Regions from separate parts of the Micromonospora sp. 067-2 genome, predicted to be linked through region 1. Evidence: riboswitches for the same ligand, from Rfam matches in the RefSeq annotation. Region 1 holds a riboswitch; each other region holds the start of a gene.
What was found. A riboswitch is a leader RNA that binds a small molecule or an ion and turns the genes downstream of it on or off. The one in region 1 is predicted to bind cobalamin.

Region 2: it holds a riboswitch for cobalamin, as region 1 does, so the genes downstream of both, ACLJN9_RS18690 (CbtB domain-containing protein) here and ACLJN9_RS07330 (ABC transporter substrate-binding protein) in region 1, are expected to answer to the same signal.
Region 3: it holds a riboswitch for cobalamin, as region 1 does, so the genes downstream of both, cobN (cobaltochelatase subunit CobN) here and ACLJN9_RS07330 (ABC transporter substrate-binding protein) in region 1, are expected to answer to the same signal.

What each region holds. Positions count from the first base shown of each region.
Region 1 covers NZ_JAJPWB010000003.1:139,624-142,890, forward strand. Annotated here, with positions in the region: gene ACLJN9_RS07325 (FecCD family ABC transporter permease) at 1-163, opposite strand, end outside; gene ACLJN9_RS07330 (ABC transporter substrate-binding protein) at 333-1,268, opposite strand; cobalamin riboswitch at 1,360-1,500, opposite strand; gene ACLJN9_RS07335 (M14 family zinc carboxypeptidase) at 1,614-3,267, opposite strand, start outside.
Region 2 covers NZ_JAJPWB010000007.1:233,448-236,714, reverse strand. Annotated here, with positions in the region: gene ACLJN9_RS18705 (PLP-dependent aminotransferase family protein) at 1-13, shown strand, start outside; gene ACLJN9_RS18700 (histidine phosphatase family protein) at 41-634, opposite strand; gene ACLJN9_RS18695 (CbtA family protein) at 631-1,404, opposite strand; gene ACLJN9_RS18690 (CbtB domain-containing protein) at 1,395-1,598, opposite strand; cobalamin riboswitch at 1,633-1,784, opposite strand; cobalamin riboswitch at 1,874-2,091, shown strand; gene ACLJN9_RS18685 (ribonucleoside-diphosphate reductase subunit alpha) at 2,229-3,267, shown strand, end outside.
Region 3 covers NZ_JAJPWB010000001.1:218,560-221,826, forward strand. Annotated here, with positions in the region: gene ACLJN9_RS00995 (RNA polymerase sigma factor) at 1-516, opposite strand, end outside; gene ACLJN9_RS01000 (hypothetical protein) at 637-972, shown strand; cobalamin riboswitch at 1,469-1,598, shown strand; gene ACLJN9_RS01005 (hypothetical protein) at 1,759-1,911, opposite strand; gene cobN (cobaltochelatase subunit CobN) at 1,923-3,267, shown strand, end outside.

The DNA of each region.
Region 1 (3,267 bases):
GGTGCACTCCGGGGATCAGGTTGAGCAGCTCGGCGGCGACGCTGCCGGGTGGCAGGCTGACCGGGCCGAACGAGACCCCGGCGACCAACGCGACGAGCACCGCGAACACGCCGGCGACCACCCAGCGCTTGCGCAGGCCGGCGGGTCGGGCCGCGGACGGCAGCCCGGCCGGCCGGGACGGCGGCGCCGCCCCGGCGGGCCGGGTTGGTGGCGTCGCCTCGGCGGGCCGGGTTGACGGCGTCGCCCCGGCGGTTGGTGGCGTCGCCCCGGCGGGCCGGGGTGGCGGTGTCGTGGCGTCCACCGGTGGTGCTTCGCTCACCGAGGGATGACGGTCACGCGGGCACCTTGGCGACCGCGTCGATGATCACCCGAAGCAGGTCCACGACGCGCGGGCCCCAGCGGGAGGCGACGTCGTCGTCCAACGCGACGATCTGACTGTTCTTCACCGCGGTCAGCCCAGCCCAGCCGCTGCGAGCCTTGATCGAGTCGGCGTTCTGCTGGCAGCACTTGGTGTCGGACAGGAAGACGAAGTCCGGGTTGGCCTTGACGATGAACTCCTGGGACAGCTGCGGGTAGCCGCCGTTCTTGCCGTCCGCGTCGGCCGGGTCGGCGATGTTGGTCAGGCCGACCTGGCTGTAGAGCGAGCCGATGAAGGTCTTGCTGGTCGCGCTGTACAGCTCGGGGCCCAGCTCGTGGTAGTAGGTGAGCTTCTCGGCGCGCTGCGGCAGGTCCTTGACCAGCTTGGCGATGTCGTCCTTCATCCGGCTCGTGACGTCGGTCGACTGGTCGGCGTGGCCGGTCAGTGCGCCCAGTTCGGTGATCTGCCGGTACGAGTCGTCCAGCGTGGTGGCCGCCGGGGTCAGGTAGACCGGGATCTTGAGCTTGTCGAGCTGATCGACGATCTTGTTGGTGTCGTTGGAGAGCACCACCAGGTCGGGGCTCTTGGCGGCGATCGCCTCGGCGTTGGGCTGGAAGCCGGACAGGTTGGTCTTGGGCGCCTCGGCCGGGTAGTTGGAGTTGTCGTCCGCCGCCGTCACCTGCGGGCCGGCACCGATCGCGAAGAGCATCTCGGTGGCCGTGGGCGAGAGCGAGACGATCTTCTCGGGGCGCTTGTCGAGGGTGAGCGGGCCGACCGTGACGGGGTAGGCGACGGTCGCGGAGCTGCCGCCGGCCGCCGGCTGGTCGTCGGTCTTCTCGGCGCACGCGCCGAGGGCGAGCGCGGCGACCGCGAGAGTCGCGGCGAAGAGCCGGGGGGTACGTGCGGACATGGGTCCTCCTGTCGGTCGAGGAATGTGGTGCTTCGCCGACAGGGACTTTCGTACGCCCGCCCACGAGGCGCCCTTCCTCGAGAGCGCGTGTCGCGACCCATCCGCAGGCGACCTGGCTCATCCCCGTCACCGGGACGGGGCATCACAGTTGCGGGACAGCGCCGGGTTTCGCACCGGCTTCGCTGCGGAGTGGTCGCTGAAACGGTAGCGCACCGCCAAGACAACCCTCGTTGATCTAGGGCATATCGCCATGAGTAGATCTCTCGCAACGACGATATGCCCTAGATCAGCGCGGGGTGGGGGGTGGGGGTGGGGCCCCGTGGGGGCGGACGGGGCCCCACGGGGTTAGGAGGACGTGATGGTGACGTTGTCCACAGCCGCCTCCAGCAGGCTGGCGCCGGAGGCGTCGGCCGCCTCGACGAGGATGCGGACCGACTGACCGGCGTACGGGGTGAGGTTGAGGTTGGCCACCGCCCAGCTCCCGTTGCGGTTGGCCGCCGCACCGGCCTGGGTGAGCAGCGCCGTGGTGCCTCCGTTGTGCACCACGCTCACCCGGAAGTAGTCGGCCGAGGAGGCGTTCGAGCCGTGTGCCAGGTACCAGGCCAGCGAGAGGGTCAGCGTGCCGGCCGACGGCAGCGTCACCGCCGGGGACCGCGCGCTGGTCACGCCACCGTCGACGTCGTAGTCACCGGCCGCCGATCCCGCGAGCCGTCCGGTCACCAGGTCGTTGGCGCCGGCGTACGGGGTGAGCTGCTTGGCGCCGGAGGAGGTGGTCGCCTGGGCGGCACCCCGTTCCCACGCCCCGAGGGTGGCCGTGTCGGTGCCGGCCGGGTTGGTGGTCCACCCGGTCGCGGTCTCGAAGGTGTCCGAGAAGACCGTGGTGCCACCGCCGCCGCCGCAGTACTGCGCCTGCTTGCCGATGGCCCGGTACGGGCAGTCGGCGTACTCGCTGAGCAGCAGCACGGCCTCGCGGTTGCGGCTGGTCTGCGCGGGGATCACCTCGTCGGGCGGGTAGAAACCGCCGCCGCCTGACGAGCCCGGGTACATCTCGAAGGTGTACGCCCAGATGTTGTGGGTGGCCCACATCCAGTCGATGCTGGTGCCGTCGGCGATGTAGAGGTCGCTGGACTGCTCCGGGGTGTAGTTGTTGGTGGCCGCCAACTGCTGGCCGATGGTGGAGAAGGTGTTGTACTGGTCCGCGCTCATCCCGGCGGGGTTGTTCGCGGTGGTGTAGCCGAACGGCCAGAGCACCAGCTCCGAGTACGTGTGGAAGTCGATGTTCGCCTTGATCTGCTGGACGCCGCCGACCACCCGGCTGTTGACGAAGTTGCGCAGCGCGGACGTCTCGGGAGCGGAGAACGCCGACGGGCCGCGGTAGGTGTCCGACGAGGTGGTTCCGGACGACCCACCACAGCAGCCCCACTGGTAGGACCAGTTGCGGTTGAGGTCGGTGCCCACGTTGGACGAGCCGCTGTTGGGTTGCCGGTTCTTGCGCCAGGACCGGTACGACCCGGTGGCGATGTCGTACTCGCTGCCGTCGGGGTTGACCGTCGGCACGATCCAGATCTCCCGGCTGTTGACGATGTTGGTGATCCGGGAGTCGCTGCCGTAGTTGTCGGTGAACAGGTTGAGCAGGTAGATCGCCATCTCGACGGTCAGGTGCTCGCGGGCGTGCTGCTGGGCGTTGAACAGGATCTCCGGCTCGCCCTCGTCGGTGCCCACGTTGTCGGAGATCTTCACCGCCACCAGGTCGCGGCCCTCGTACGACGTACCGATGCTGATCTTGCGGGCGATGGCCGGATGGTCGGCGACGGCCTGGTTCACCACGGCCGTCAGCTCGGCATAGTCGTGGTAGTTGGAGTCGGCGGGCGGGAAGGCCAACGCGCCCACGTCGCTGGCGCCGCGCTCGGCGCTCGGCGGCGGGGCGAGCGGTTCCAGCCGGAAGCCGAGCCGGCTGATCGCCGCGGCCTCGGTGGTGGTGGCCGAGATGTGCAGCACG
Region 2 (3,267 bases), on a different contig from region 1:
CCCTGGCAGGTGACCATCTCCGCCCCGGCGTTCGCTGTCCCTACGCCGGTGGTGCGGCGAGCCGCAGCTGCCACCCCGAGCCGCGGTTGGTGAGCCGGACGATCGCCAACGGCTCGACGTCCAGCTGCCGGTACGTCACCAACGGCAGGTCGAGGGCGTGCACGACGGCGACCCGGAGCAGGATCGGGTGGGTGACGGCGATGACCCGCTGGCCACGGTCGCGCTGGCCGTCCAGCCAGCGGCCGACCCGCTCGCGCAGCGCCAGGACCGATTCGCCCCGGTGGGGTGCGGCGTCCGGTGCGGACAGCCACTCGCGCAGCGCCTCGGGCTGCGTGGCGGCGATCTCCTCCAGCGACCGCCCGTTCCAGTCGCCGTAGTCGCAGTCGGCAAGCGCCGCGTCGACGGTGGGCGTCAGGCCGAGGGCGTACGCGGTCCGGGTGGCCGCCACCGCTGGGCTGGACAGGCAGACGTCGGAGGCACCCAGGAGCGCCCGTCGGCCCGGCGCGGCGGGAGCCAGGGCGAGGGCGGCCCGCAGGCCGCCCTCGTCCAGGTCGTCGAGCTGCCCGCCGAACCGGGCCTGCCGCAGGGCGGCGGTGGAACCGTGCGCGACCAGCCGCAGGCTGGTGACGCTCACGTGCTCAGGGGTGCGCTGGTGCTCCTGCGGCGCCGGTCGTGGTTCAGCAGAGCCGCGAACAGCAGGCCGATGCCGGTCCAGAGGACCACCTGGGTGCCCAGGGAGGCCAGTCGGAAGTCCCACAGCAGGGCGGCGGGGAAGTCGTCCGGGACCTCCTGGAACGACGGCAGCACCACGTAGGACACCACGGTGACCAGCAGGAACCCGCCGAGGGCGGCGGCGGCGCGGAGCCACTGCGGTGCGTCGCCGCGAAGCGCCCGGTAGCCCAGCGAGCCGGACCAGACCGCCACCAGGCCGAGCACCACCATCAGCAGGTAGGTGCCGGTGCGCTGGTCGATGGTGGCCGGATCACCGACGGCCGGGGGATTGGGTGGGTACTTGACGAACGGCACGATCACCACGCCGAGCAGCGCGGCGCCGGCCAGCAGCAGACCCGACCGTCCGTCGTCGTCGGTCCGCCGTCGACGCTGCAGCAGGACGTACGCGGTGGCCAGCAGGCCACCCATCGCGGCGCCGAACAGGCCGGTGGCCAGGAACAGGCCGCCGCGCTGGCCGGTCCTGCTGACCAGCGCCTCCTCGTGGTCGTGTGCGCCGGTGGCGGGTTCGGCGTGTGCCGCCGCCTCCTCGATGGCGATGGCGGCCTGAACGCGTGGTTCGCCGGCGAAGTAGGCGAACGTGCCGGCGAGCAGGCCCGCGACCAGGCCGGCGAGCAGCCCGCGGAGCAGCACGCTGACGAACGTGGGCGTGCCGGTGGTGGCCGTCAGTGGCACGGGACACCCAGCAGGTGCCGACCGTCGTGCATCAGCTCGTGCAGGTACATCCCGCTGCGCGAGACCGCTCCCTGGTCGAAGGCGACGAGGTAGGCCAGCAGCGTGAGCACGGCGACGGTGGCCAGGACCGTCCATAGAAGACGGGCGGTGTCAGCGGGCTGCACCAGGGGCTGGCTGGACGTGGAGCTGGACATGGGTACACGAACCTCCCCGGGGATAACGCGTCCCCATCGCAAGGCTGCGGACGACCGAGCGTCCTGACTCGCGGTGCCCCGTGCAGGGGAACCGCTCACAGTGGCGCGACCGCGCCGGAATCTCACCGGCTTCCCTCGCGTCGCCGCAGATAGTGGGTTGACGGTATCGGTGCCGGTTCGGGCGGTCAACCCGGTCCCCGGCGGCGTCGATGGACGAGAGCCGGCTGCGCCGCAGATCGACATGTGGGGTGTGACAACCGTGTCCCTCCCTATATATGGTGTTGAGCGCAGCTGGTTCGGCCGCTCATCGTCAGTGGTCGAGGCAAGAGGGAACCCGGTGGGAATCCGGGACTGCCCCGCAGCGGTAAGTGGGAACGACCGCCGTCATCAGCACTGGGCCGCGAAGCGGCCTGGGAAGCGACGGCCAGTAGGAGACCGGCGAGCCCGGTCGTGCCCGCAAGTCCGAAGACCTGCCAGCGCGCCGCGTACCCGCACCCGGGTGGGCGGCGGTCCGAGGCCGCGTGGGACGGCTGACGCCACCTGACCCCGCGCCCTCCGGCGTGGCGTCCACCGGTGTCCGCCTCCTCGTGTCCGAGGGCCATCAGGTCTCGAACTCGCGAGGAGTGAGTGGTGACGGTCACCCAGGTAGTTCCGGCCAGCGCCGAGCCGGCCCCGCCCGGTCGGCGACGGGCGCAGATGCAGGTCCGCAAACGCGACGGCGCCACCGAACAGGTGGATGTGAACAAGATCGTCCGGGCGGTCGAGCGGTGGGCCGACGACCTCACCGACGTCGACCCGCTGCGGGTGGCGACCCGGACGATCAGCGGCCTGTACGACGGCGCGACGACGGCCGAACTGGACCGGCTGTCGATCCAGACGGCGGCCGAGATGATCGGGGAGGAACCGCAGTACTCCCGTCTCGCCGCGCGGCTGCTGGTCGGCTACGTGGACAAGGAGGTCCACCGGCAGGGCATCACCTCGTTCAGCGCGGCGATCCGGACCGGCCACGCCGAGGGACTGATCTCCGACGACACCGCCGCGTTCGTCGCCGCACACGCCCGTACCCTCGACGACGCCGTCGACCCGGAGGGTGACCGGCGGTTCGAGTACTTCGGGCTGCGCACGGTCTACGACCGGTACCTGCTGCGGCACCCCACCAGCCGGCTGGTCCTGGAGACCCCGCAGTACTGGCTGCTGCGGGTGGCCTGCGGGCTGTCCCGGACACCGGACGAGGCGATCGACTTCTACCGGCTGATGTCCAGCCTGGCCTACCTGCCCAGCTCGCCGACGCTGTTCAACTCCGGCACCCGGCACACCCAGATGTCCTCCTGCTACCTGGTCGACTCGCCGCGCGACGAGCTGGACTCGATCTACCAGCGGTACGCCCAGGTCGCCAACCTGTCCAAGTTCGCCGGCGGCATCGGCATCGCGTACTCCCGGGTCCGGTCCCGGGGCTCGCTCATCCGCGGCACGAACGGGCAGTCCAACGGGATCGTGCCGTGGCTGCGCACGCTGGACGCGAGCGTCGCCGCCGTCAACCAGGGCGGCCGGCGCAAGGGCGCGGCCTGCGTCTACCTGGAGCCGTGGCACCCGGACGTCGAGGAGTTCCTGCAGTTGCGGGACAACACCGGCGAGGATGCCCGGCGCACCCACAACCTGAACCTGGCCA
Region 3 (3,267 bases), on a different contig from region 1:
CGACTTCACCGTGCCCCGCGGCCAACCCAACATCGCCACCGTCTCCTCCTCGCTGAGATCGAGGAGGAACCGGCAGACGATCACCTCACGGTCCCGCTCCGGCAGTTGGCGCAGGGCCTGCACCAGCGCCGCGCGACGCTCACCGGCGAGGACCGCCCCGACCGCACCGTCCTCGGTGATCTCGGACACCGGGTTGGCCGCCGCCGCCCGCAGGACGAGGCCGTCGCGGCGGGTACGGGACCGGTGCAGGTTGCGGGTCTCGTTGGCGACGATCGCCAACAGCCAGGATCGGAAGGACGAGTCGCCCCGATAGCGCGACAGGCTGCGGTGCCCCTTCACAAACGCCTCCTGGATGACGTCCTCGGCGTCCGCGCCCGCGCCGAGCAGCACCGCCGTCCGGTACGCGGACGGGGTGTGCCGGGCGACCAGGAGGTCGTACGCCTCCAGGTCACCTGACCGAGCGCGGTTGACGAGCACGTCGTCGTTCAGGGAGACCTCCGGTTGCATCACACTCATGACACCGCTGCGGCGCGGCGGGTTCCAACCGTGGCGCGACCAGCTCACTCCCACCCGGCGTGCAGCGTATTGCCAGGAAGCGGTGGTGCACTGGCGGGAGCGTCGAGGAAGGGGTGGGGCATGGGCTGGTTCAGTCGACGGGCACGGGGCACCGAGGCGACCCCGACGAAGCTGGACCGCGAGGGGACCCGGGAGGATCTCGCGGCGCTGGAGGCGTTTCTCGCCAGCCGGCGGGGGGTGGAGTTCTACCTGGAGCCGGAGACCACGGCCACGGACACGACCGTCGTGGCCATCGCCCACGACGGCGAGTGGATCCGCCGCCGGACCGGCACGCCACGCGCGGCGGGCGCCATCGCCCGCAAGCACGCGGTGCCGCTGTACGAGGCGGCCCGCACCGGCTATCCGGAACGCATGCGCACCTGGAGCCGGGCACACCCGGAACGCCACGCCCGCTGAGGCCCGACAACGAGCCCGCCGCCCGCAGTCCGCATCCCGCGCGACCCGCGACCTGCGGCCCGCGCGGCCCGCGCATCCCGCGCGGCCCGCGCATCCCGCGCGGCCCGCGCATCCCGCGCGGCCCGCGCATCCCGCGCGACCCGCGACCTGCGGCCCGCGCGGCCCGCGCGGCCCGCGCGGCCCGCGGCCCCTGGCGGACCGGTGCTCGGTAGAGGCACGCAGATCTTGGACACTTACCGTTTCGAGTTGACGGTAAGTGTCCAAGATCTCGCGTTCGGGCCATCCCGAAGCGCAGGTTCCAATTGATCATGGCCGTTTGGCCGGGCGCCGGTGGAGTGGAGCATCGGGTGCGGGACACGAGGTGCGGTGTCGTGACGATCGTGAATCGGCGCCTAGAAATTGCCGTCTGTCGATGGATTGGCGGCGCCGTCCGCTGAGGGGGCGGCGTTGACCGGCGGCGCAGCGGTGTGGCAGCATTCGCGGCCTGACGGCAGTGAAGGAAGTCGGTGTGATTCCGACGCGGTCCCGCCACTGTCACCGGGGAGTGATCCCCCCTCGTGCGCCACGACCGTGTGTCTGCGGTTGGAAGGCCGGGGGAGAGCGTCGATCCGGAAGCCAGGATACTTCGGCCGTCGGGACGTACCCCAGGGCGTGGACACCCGAGGAGGACCCGATGACGCACGGCGTCTCTTTCATCGACGAGTATCGTCGTGACCCGCACGGTGGGCGCTCCGCAGCCCCCGCACCCGGCCACGTCTGCGGACGTTCGGCCGGCCGGGCGCACGGTCACGCCGGTTCCTGCGGCCGCTGAGCCGCGCACCCGGCGTCGACCGGCTGCCGACAGCCGTCGGTGACCGCGCGCCGGGCCGTCGTACCGGCTGACGCCGCACCCACCCGCTTCGTCCAGGTCGCCTCCACGGCGGCCGGGGCGTCACTCACCGGAGCCTCCCGTGCGCATCCTGCTGCTCTCCACCGCCGACACCGACCTGTTGGCCGCCCGCGCCAGCGGTGTCGACTACCGGCTGGCCAACCCCGCCCGGGTCAGCGCCGACGAGGTGCCCGCGCTTCTCGACGGGGTCGACCTCGCCGTCGTACGCCTGCTCGGGGGTCGGCAGGCGTGGCCGGACGGGCTCGCCGCGGTGCTCGCGAGCGGCCGGCCGACGGTCGTGCTCGGCGGTGAGGCGGTGCCCGACGCGGAGCTGATGGCCATCTCCACCGTGCCGTCCGGCGTCGTCACCCAGGCGCTGGCCTACCTGGTCGAGGGCGGCCCGGACAACCTGGGCCACCTGGCCCGGTTCCTCTCCGACACGGTGCTGCTCACCGGTGAGGGTTTCGCCCCACCCGCACCCACCCCGGCGTACGGCGTGCACGGTGAGCACCCCGTCGACCCGGACCGGCCCACCGTGGGGATCGTCTTCTACCGGGCGCACGCGCTGGCCGGCAACACCGGCTTCGTCGACGTGCTCGCCGACGCGGTGCGGGCGGCCGGCGCCAACCCGCTGCCCATCTTCTGCGGTTCGTTACGCGGGCTGACCGCGGGCGCCGGCCCGCTCGGGCTCTTCGCCCGCTGCGACACGCTGCTGGTCACCGTGCTCGCGGCCGGCGGTGCGGTCGCCGCGGACGCCTCCGGTGGTGGCGACGAGGACGCCTGGGACGTCGGCGCGCTGGCCGCCCTGGACGTCCCGGTCATCCAGGCGCTCTGCCTGACCAGCACCCGTGAGCAGTGGGCGGGCAGCGACGCCGGACTGTCCCCGTTGGACGCGGCGATGCAGGTGGCCATCCCCGAGTTCGACGGCCGGATCGTCACCGTGCCGTTCTCGTTCAAGCAGATCGACGCCGACGGGCTCTCGGTCTACGCCGCCGACGCCGACCGGGCCGCCCGGGTCGCCGGGATCGCGGTGCGCCACGCCCGGCTGCGGTACGTGCCCAACGCCGACAAGCGGGTCGCCGTGGTGCTCAGCTCGTACCCCACGAAGCACTCCCGGGTCGGTAACGCCGTCGGGCTGGACACCCCCGTGTCGGCGGTCCGACTCCTCGCCGCGTTCGCCGACGCCGGCTACCACCTCGGCGACGCGCCGCTGCCCGACGACGGCGACGCGCTGATCCACGCGCTGATCGCCGCCGGCGGTCACGACGTGGAGTGGCTCACTCCGGAGCAACTGGCCGCCGCCGAAGCCCGGGTGCCCGGCCAGACGTACCGGCGGTGGTTCGAGGCGGTCCCCGCCGAGCTGCGGATGCGGATCCGGGAACACTGGGGTGAGCCCCCCGGCGAGCTGTACACCGACGGCGGGGACA